DNA from 2 places in the Bradyrhizobium septentrionale genome. Region 1 is predicted to be linked to the other one. Evidence: riboswitches for the same ligand, from Rfam matches in the RefSeq annotation. Region 1 holds a riboswitch; the other holds the start of a gene.
The links. Region 1 has a riboswitch for glycine ahead of HAP48_RS45530 (D-amino acid dehydrogenase). Riboswitches for the same ligand answer to the same signal wherever they lie in the genome.
Positions count from the first base shown of each region.

Region 2: another riboswitch for glycine. It lies ahead of gcvT (glycine cleavage system aminomethyltransferase GcvT); the one in region 1 lies ahead of HAP48_RS45530 (D-amino acid dehydrogenase).

Region 1 is NZ_CP088285.1:9,050,565-9,054,708, forward strand. Features, by position in the region: gene HAP48_RS45525 (M20/M25/M40 family metallo-hydrolase) at 1-791, shown strand, start outside; glycine riboswitch at 884-990, shown strand; glycine riboswitch at 994-1,109, shown strand; gene HAP48_RS45530 (D-amino acid dehydrogenase) at 1,175-2,482, shown strand; gene HAP48_RS45535 (ArgE/DapE family deacylase) at 2,718-4,016, shown strand.
Region 2 is NZ_CP088285.1:9,235,238-9,239,381, reverse strand. Features, by position in the region: gene gcvP (aminomethyl-transferring glycine dehydrogenase) at 1-242, opposite strand, end outside; gene gcvH (glycine cleavage system protein GcvH) at 266-631, opposite strand; gene gcvT (glycine cleavage system aminomethyltransferase GcvT) at 648-1,793, opposite strand; glycine riboswitch at 1,934-2,023, opposite strand; gene alaS (alanine--tRNA ligase) at 2,226-4,144, shown strand, end outside.

The DNA.
Region 1 (4,144 bases):
AGGGCGGCAACTACCTGTCGGTCGAGGCGATCAGACAATTGGCGCGCGCCGCCTTCACGACGCCGCTGCCGATCACGGTGCTGTTCACACCCGATGAAGAGGTCGGCACGCCGTCGACGCGCGACATCATCGAGGCAGAAGCCGCGCGCAACAAATACGTGCTAGTGCCGGAGCCCGGCCGTCCGAATAACGGCGTCGTCACCGGCCGCTACGCGATCGCGCGCTTCAATCTGGAAGCAACAGGCAAGCCGAGCCATGCCGGCGCGACGTTGTCTTCGGGTCGCTCCGCGATCCGCGAGATGGCGCGGCAGATCATCGCCATCGACGGCATGACCACCGAGGACTGCACGTTCTCGGTCGGCGTCGTGCATGGCGGCCAATGGGTCAATTGCGTTGCGACGACCTGCACCGGTGAAGCGCTCAGCATGGCCAAGCGCCAGGCCGATCTCGATCGCGGCGTCGAGCGCATGCTGGCGCTGTCCGGCACCGCCAACGACGTGACCTTCAACGTGACGCGCGGCGTCACCCGCCCGGTGTGGGAGCCGGATGCCGGCACCATGGCGCTCTATGAAAAGGCAAAGGGCCTCGCGGCGGCGATGGGCCTCGATCTGCCGCATGGCAGCGCCGGCGGCGGCTCGGACGGCAACTTCACCGGTGCGATGGGCATCCCCACGCTCGACGGCCTCGGCGTTCGCGGCGCCGACGCGCATACGCTCAACGAACATATCGAGGTCGACAGCCTCGCCGAGCGCGGCCGCCTGATGGCGGCGCTGCTGGCGACGCTGGACTGACATCGATTTGCACTGCACAACACGTTGGCACTGCCGGATCGAAATTTAGCCTTGTCCAATTTTCAGGCTTCGCCTACGGTCCGGCCGTCCAACACGACGATGCGGGAGAGATCGAAGCGACAACATGCGTGTTGTTGGCTTCGGCGCCGACGGAGCAACCGCCCCGGAAACTCTCAGGCAGAAGGACTGTATCGTCAGGACGATCTGGAGAGAGACGGACATGGCCGCACATCAAGGGCCGTGACGTCCACCGAAGGGGATAGTTCGCTATTGGGCTCCGACCCGATGCGGATCAAGCTCTCAGGTACCGTGACAGATGGGGCGCCGACGCCGGTTTCACCGGTGGTTCGGCGACTCTAACCCACGGGAGCCTGAAGACCATCATGCCTCACATTGCGATCATTGGCGCCGGCATCACCGGCGTGACGACGGCCTATGCCCTGCTCGAACGCGGCTACCGGGTGACTGTCCTCGACAGGCATCGCTACGCCGCGATGGAAACCTCGTTCGCCAATGGCGGACAACTCTCCGCCAGCAACGCGGAAGTCTGGAACAGCGCCGCAACCATCCTCAAGGGTCTGCGCTGGATGCTCAGGAGCGATGCGCCGCTCTTGATGAACCCGAAGCCGAGCTGGCACAAGTATTCCTGGATCAGTGAGTTCGTCGGCAACATCGGCCGCTATCGCAGCAACACCATCGAGACCACGCGGCTCGCCATTGAGGCGCGCAAGCATCTGTTCTCGATCGCACAGCGCGAGAACATCGCCTTCGATCTCGAACGCCGCGGCATCCTGCACGTCTATCACGACAAGGCCGCCTTCGAAGCGGGCCTGCGGGTCAACACGCTGCTGCAGCAAGGCGGGCTCGACCGCCGGCCGGTGACCGCTGACGAAATCCGCAGCCTCGAGCCCGCGCTGCAGACGGCCTGCTATGGCGGCTTCTTCACGCCGTCGGACGCGACCGGCGATATCCACAAGTTCACCCGCGGGCTTGCCGACGCCTGCATCCGCCGCGGCGCAGCCTTCATCCACGAAGCCGATGTCGATGCGATCGCGCGCGGCGACGATGGCTTCCGTGTCAGTTGGAACGCTGCCGCTTCGCATGATGCCGACTTCGCGACGCGACATGAGTTGCAGGCCGACGGGATCGTGATTTGCGCCGGCGTCGCGAGCCGCCACTTCGCTGGCATGCTCAACGACCGCGTCAATGTCTATCCGGTGAAGGGTTATTCGATCACGGTGCAGCTCGATGCGCCGCAAAGCCGCGACGCTGCGCCGACCGTAAGCCTGCTCGATGAAGCTGCGAAAATCGTCACCAGCCGGCTCGGCGCCGACCGCTTCCGCGTCGCCGGCACCGCCGAGTTCAACGGCTTCAACCGCGACATTCGCGCCGACCGGATCCAGCCGCTGGTGGACTGGGTGCGACATCATTTCCCAGGGATCGACACGTCGGCGATCGTGCCGTGGGCGGGCCTGCGCCCGATGATGCCGAACATGATGCCGGTGGTTCGCGCCGGACGGATTCCGGGCGTGTTCTACAATACGGGCCACGGTCATCTCGGCTGGACGCTCTCGGCCGCGACGGCGCAGATGGTAGCAGGGGCGATCGATGATTGGAGCGACCTCGACACGCCTTCAATGGTGCCGTCGCAGGTCGATACGACCGAGACCACCCACGCAGCTTTCCCCTAATTATCCGGCCGGAGAGGAAGAATATGAGCGTATTTGCGTGTGGCCAAGTCGGAATTCGCCGAGAAACGCCGCGTGACTAGGACTAGCGTCACAACGGGGAAAAGCGCTTCATCTCGGGAGGGGACAATGCGCATTGGGGTGGCGGGCACGCATGACATTGCGCCGACTTCGTGCGCCGTCTTTCCAAGACAGTCAATGCTCAGGCTTCTGCGCCGGGCTCCACGAAAGGCGCGACATGACAACTGAGACGTTGACCAAGCCGGATCAGATTGCCGCAGAGCTGTGCGCGGCCGTCGATCGAAACTTCGACGATCAGATCGCGTTCCTGTCGCGCATGGTGCAGTTCCGCAGCTTGCGCGGACAGGAAGCGCCGCAACAAGTTTGGCTGGCCGAGCAGTTCGCAAAGCGCGGCTACGACGTCGATGTGTTCAGCCTTGCGGACGTCAACCTGATGAGCCATCCGAAGGCTGCGCCAATGGACGGCATCGATCTTGCCGGATCGCAGCAGGTTGTTGCGACGAAGAACAGCAAAGGCAGCGGGCGCAGCCTGATCTTGCAAGGTCATATCGACGTGGTGCCGGAGGGGCCCGCTGACCTTTGGGACCAGCCGCCGTTCGCAGGCGCCGTGCACGACGGCTGGATGTTCGGGCGTGGCGCGCAGGACATGAAGGCCGGTGTCTCGGCAATGATCTTCGCGCTCGATGCTATCCGCGACGCCGGATATGCCCCGGGCGGGCGCGTCCATCTGCAGACCGTGACCGAGGAAGAGAGCACCGGCAACGGCGCATTGTCCACTCTGATGCGCGGCTATCGCGCCGACGCCTGCCTCATTCCCGAACCGACCGGACACACGCTGACGCGCGCCCAGGTCGGCGCCATCTGGTTTCGCCTGCGCGTGCGCGGCACGCCGGTGCATGTCGCCTATTCCGAGGCCGGTACGAGCGCCATCCTGTCGGCGATGCATCTGGTGCGCGCGTTCCAGAATTACACCAAAACGCTCAATGCCCGAGCGCTCGACAACAGCTGGTTCCGCAGCGTCAAGAATCCGATCAAGTTCAACGTCGGGATCATCAAAGGCGGCGACTGGGCCAGTTCGACCGCGGCCTGGTGCGAGCTGGATTGCCGGCTCGGTCTCCTGCCGGGCGAGACACCGCGAGAGGCGATGCGTGGCATCGAAGAATGCCTGACTGAGGCGCACAAGGCCGACGACTTCCTGTCCGACAATCCGGCTGAGCTCGTGTGGAGTGGTTTTCAGGCAGACCCGGCGGTGTGCGAGCCCGGCAGCGAAGCGGAAGCAGCTCTGTCTGCCGCCCATCACTCCGTGTTCCAGGCTCCAATGCAGGAGCGCCTATCCACGGCCGTCAACGACACCCGCTACTATCGTGTCGACTACGGCATCCCTGCCCTTTGCTATGGTCCTTACGGCATCGGCCCGCATGCGTTCAACGAACGCGTCGAGCTCGACAGCCTTCGCAAGACAACGCAGAGCATCGCATTGTTCGTCGCCAACTGGTGCGGCGTGATGAGAGTGTGAATCGACCTGTCGTTTCAGGTCGGTGGCGCATGACGAAATGTGCAATTCGAAATAGCAGCTTCGGATAGAGCAGCTTCAGACCAAGGGAGGCTTTCAACGGGCTGAACCGCACCTTGATATAGCGTCGC
Region 2 (4,144 bases), 180 kb from region 1:
ACCTGATTCTGCGCGGCGAGCTCGCTCATATGCGAAAGCGCCTCGGTCTCGCTCAGCGCGCGGCCGAGGTCGAGCGGCGCCTTCTGGCGGATCGACGCCGGCAGCGTCTCGTTCATCAGCGCCTGCAGGCTCGCGGCGCCTACCGTCTCCAGCATCGCGTTGATGTCGCGCGGCGACGGTCCGATGTGGCGGCGGACGAAATCGGTGGCGGCTTCGTTGATCGGCTTGAAGGGCGCGTTCATGGCTTGATCCTTGGGCTGATCCTTTAGGCGGTGTGGGCGGCGTAGGCGGCCTCATCCATCAGGCCGCCGAGTTCGCTGTTGTCTGCAATCTTCAGCTTGAAGAACCAGGCCTTGCCGCCGGCGTCCGAATTGACCAGCGCGGGCTCGGCAGCGAGCTCTTCGTTGACCTCGATTACCTCGCCGGTGATCGGCGCGTAGACGTCGGAGGCGGCCTTGACGGATTCGACGACGGCGGCGGCCTCAGCCTTCTTCAGGCTGCGGCCGACCTTGGGCAGTTCGACGAACACGACGTCGCCGAGCTGCGATTGCGCGTAGTCGGTGATCCCGATCGTGGCGACGTCGCCCTCGATGCGGAGCCATTCGTGGTCGGACGTGTACAGCGTCGTCATGGAGATCCTCTGGCGTTTAGCGTTTGTAGGTATTGGGAACGAAGGGCGTGGCGGCGACTTTCAGCGGCAGCCGCTGGCCGCGCACTTCGGCGAAAACGGTGGTGTCGAGCGCGGAAAGCGAAATCGGCAGATAGCCCATCGCAACCGGCGCATTGAGGCTCGGGCCGAAGCCGCCCGACGTCACCTTGCCGATCTGCTCGGTCGAGGTTGGATCGGCAAACAGGGCGGCGCCTTCGCGCACAGGCGCGCGGCCGTCAGGCTTCAGGCCGACGCGGCGGCGGGAGGCGCCTTGCGCGAATTGGGCGAGGATCTTGTCGGCGCCCGGAAAACCGCCGGCGCGGGCGCCGCCGCTGCGGCGGACCTTCTGCACCGACCATTCCAGCGCGCCTTCGATCGGCGTCGTCGTGGTGTCGATATCATGGCCATAGAGGCAAAGCCCAGCTTCGAGCCGCAGGCTGTCCCGCGCGCCGAGCCCGATCGGCAGCACGTCGGGATTGTCCAGCAGTGCGGTGACAAGGGTTTCGGCCTTGTCCGCCGGCACCGAGATCTCGAAACCGTCCTCGCCGGTGTAGCCGGAGCGCGAGACGAAACAGTCGATGTCGGCGACGCGGCGCGGACCGGCGTCCATGAATTTCATCGCACTGACATCTGCACAAAGTTTGGCCAGCGCCGATTCGGCTTTCGGCCCCTGCAGCGCGATCAGCGCGCGGTCGGCCAGCGACACGATTTCGCAGGCGTCGGAGAGATGCGCACGCAGATGCGCCTCGTCCTCGGCCTTGCAGGCGGCGTTGACCACCAGGAACAAATGATCGCCGAAATTCGCGACCATCAAATCGTCGAGCAGCCCGCCGTCGTCATTGGTGAATTGGGCGTAGCGCTGCCGTCCCGGCGCGATGCCGACAATGTCCTGCGGCACCAGTTTTTCCAGCGCGAGCGCCGCGTCAGCGACATTGCCGGATTTGGCCTTCAGCACCAGCTGGCCCATGTGGGACACGTCGAACAGGCCGGCGTTGCCGCGGGTGTGCAGGTGCTCCTTGAGCACGCCGGCGGTGTATTGCACCGGCATGTCATAGCCGGCGAACGGCACCATCTTGGCGCCGCGCGCCAGGTGCAGCGCGTGCAGCGGGGTCTGTTTCAGCGGGGAGGTTTCGCGCGCAAGCATCACAGGGCCCTCGCGGTTCCCGCAGGGGACCTATTTCCCCTTGAGAAACCTGCAGAAAGCCCCATCTGTCGCTGTGCCTGAGAGTATTATCCCGTCGGCGGACGCATCGGGGATGACCCCAGCGCCTCTTTCCAGATGTCAGACGTCACGCGGTCCTTTTGCCTGAGAGTTTCCGGGGCGGTTGCTCCTTCGGCGCCGGCGCAAGGCCGGTCTCTCCCGACGTGACTTAGCTATAGGTAGGTAGAAAACACGGCGCCACCAAGACTGTCAACGCAGCTCTCGCTGCTATCCAATGGGCTTTGTGCTGCCGCGGCAAGCCCATGATCCGCCTGCACAGTTTCTGGACACCGCAGCTGGCCTTGTCTAAAAGCGTTCGGCCGGAAAATGACGCCTTTTTGCGGCTGGCCGGCCCCTTTTTCCGATTGGATGAACATGAGCAGCGTCAACGACATCAGGTCGACATTTCTGAACTTCTTCAAGGAGAACGGCCACGAGATCGTGGCGTCGTCGCCGCTGGTGCCGCGCAACGACCCGACCTTGATGTTCACCAATGCCGGCATGGTGCAGTTCAAGAACGTCTTCACCGGCGTCGAGAAGCGCGCCTATCAGCGCGCCACGACGTCGCAGAAGTGCGTGCGCGCCGGCGGCAAGCATAACGACCTCGACAATGTCGGCTACACCGCGCGCCATCTCACCTTCTTCGAGATGCTCGGCAATTTCTCGTTCGGCGACTACTTCAAGGAGCGCGCGATCGAGCTCGCCTGGAATCTGATCACCAAGGATTTCGGGCTGAAGAAGGACAAGCTGCTGGTCACCGTCTACCACACCGACGACGAGGCGGCCGGCTACTGGAAGAAGATCGCGGGCTTCTCCGACGACCGCATCATCCGCATCCCGACTTCGGACAATTTCTGGGCGATGGGCGACACCGGCCCGTGCGGGCCGTGCTCCGAGATCTTCATCGATCGCGGCGAACACATCTGGGGCGGACCTCCGGGCAGCCCGGAGGAGGATGGCGATCGCTTCCTCGAATTCTGGAACCTGGTGTTCATGCAGTACGAGCAGGTGACGAAGGAGGAGCGCGTGGCGCTGCCGCGTCCCTCGATCGACACCGGCATGGGGCTGGAGCGCATGGCCGCCATCCTGCAGGGCGTCGAGAGCGTGTTCGAGACCGATCTGTTCCGCCATTTGATCGATGCGGCCGCGTCGGCGCTCGGCCATGGGCCGAACGCGCAGAACGTCGCGTCGTACCGGGTGATCGCGGACCATCTGCGCTCGTCGGCGTTCCTGATTGCCGACGGTGTGCTGCCGTCGAACGAGGGCCGCGGCTATGTGCTGCGCAGGATCATGCGCCGCGCGATGCGCCACGCGCAGCTTCTGGGTGCGAGCGAGCCGCTGATGCATCGCCTGGTCTGGGCGCTGGTCCGCGAGATGGGCCAGGCCTATCCGGACCTGGTGCGTGCGGAGAAGCTGATCGAGGAGACGCTGCGGCTGGAAGAGACGCGCTTCCGCAAGACGCTGGTGCGTGGCCTGTCGATCCTCGATGAGAAGAGCGCCGGCCTCAAGAAGGGCGACATGTTCGACGGCGACACCGCGTTCACGCTGTACGACACTTACGGCTTCCCGCTGGACCTGACGCAGGACGCGCTGAAGTCGCGCGGCATCAGCGTCGATCAAGCGTCGTTCACGGATGCGATGAACCGTCAGCGCGAGAAGGCGCGCGCCTCCTGGGCCGGTTCGGGCGAGGCGGCGACCGAAAACATCTGGTTCCCGCTGCGCGAGAAGCTCGGTGCGACCGAATTCCTCGGCTATGAGACCGAGAGCGCGGAAGGCGTGGTGACGGCGCTGGTCAAGGACGGCGCCGAGGTCGACAGCCTCAAGGCCGGCGAGACCGGTGCGATCGTGCTGAACCAGACGCCGTTCTATGCCGAATCCGGTGGTCAGGTCGGCGACGTCGGCATCCTCACTGGCGAAGGCGTCAAATTCCGCGTCACCGACATGCAGAAGAAGGCCGGCGATCTGTTCGTGCATGTCGGCGCGGTGGAGCAGGGCACGTTGAATGTCGGCACCGCGCTGCAGCTCGAGGTCGACCACGCCAGGCGTTCGTCGATCCGCGCTAACCACTCGGCGACCCATCTGTTGCATGAGGCGCTGCGCCAGGTGCTCGGCGATCACATCGCCCAGCGCGGCTCGCTGGTTGCGCCCGATCGCCTGCGCTTCGATTTCGTGCATCCGAAGCCGATCACTCCGGAAGAACTCGCCCGGGTCGAGGACATCGCCAACGACGTGGTGCTGGAGAATGACGAGGTGACGACGCGGGTCATGGGTGTCGACGACGCCCGCGAAGCCGG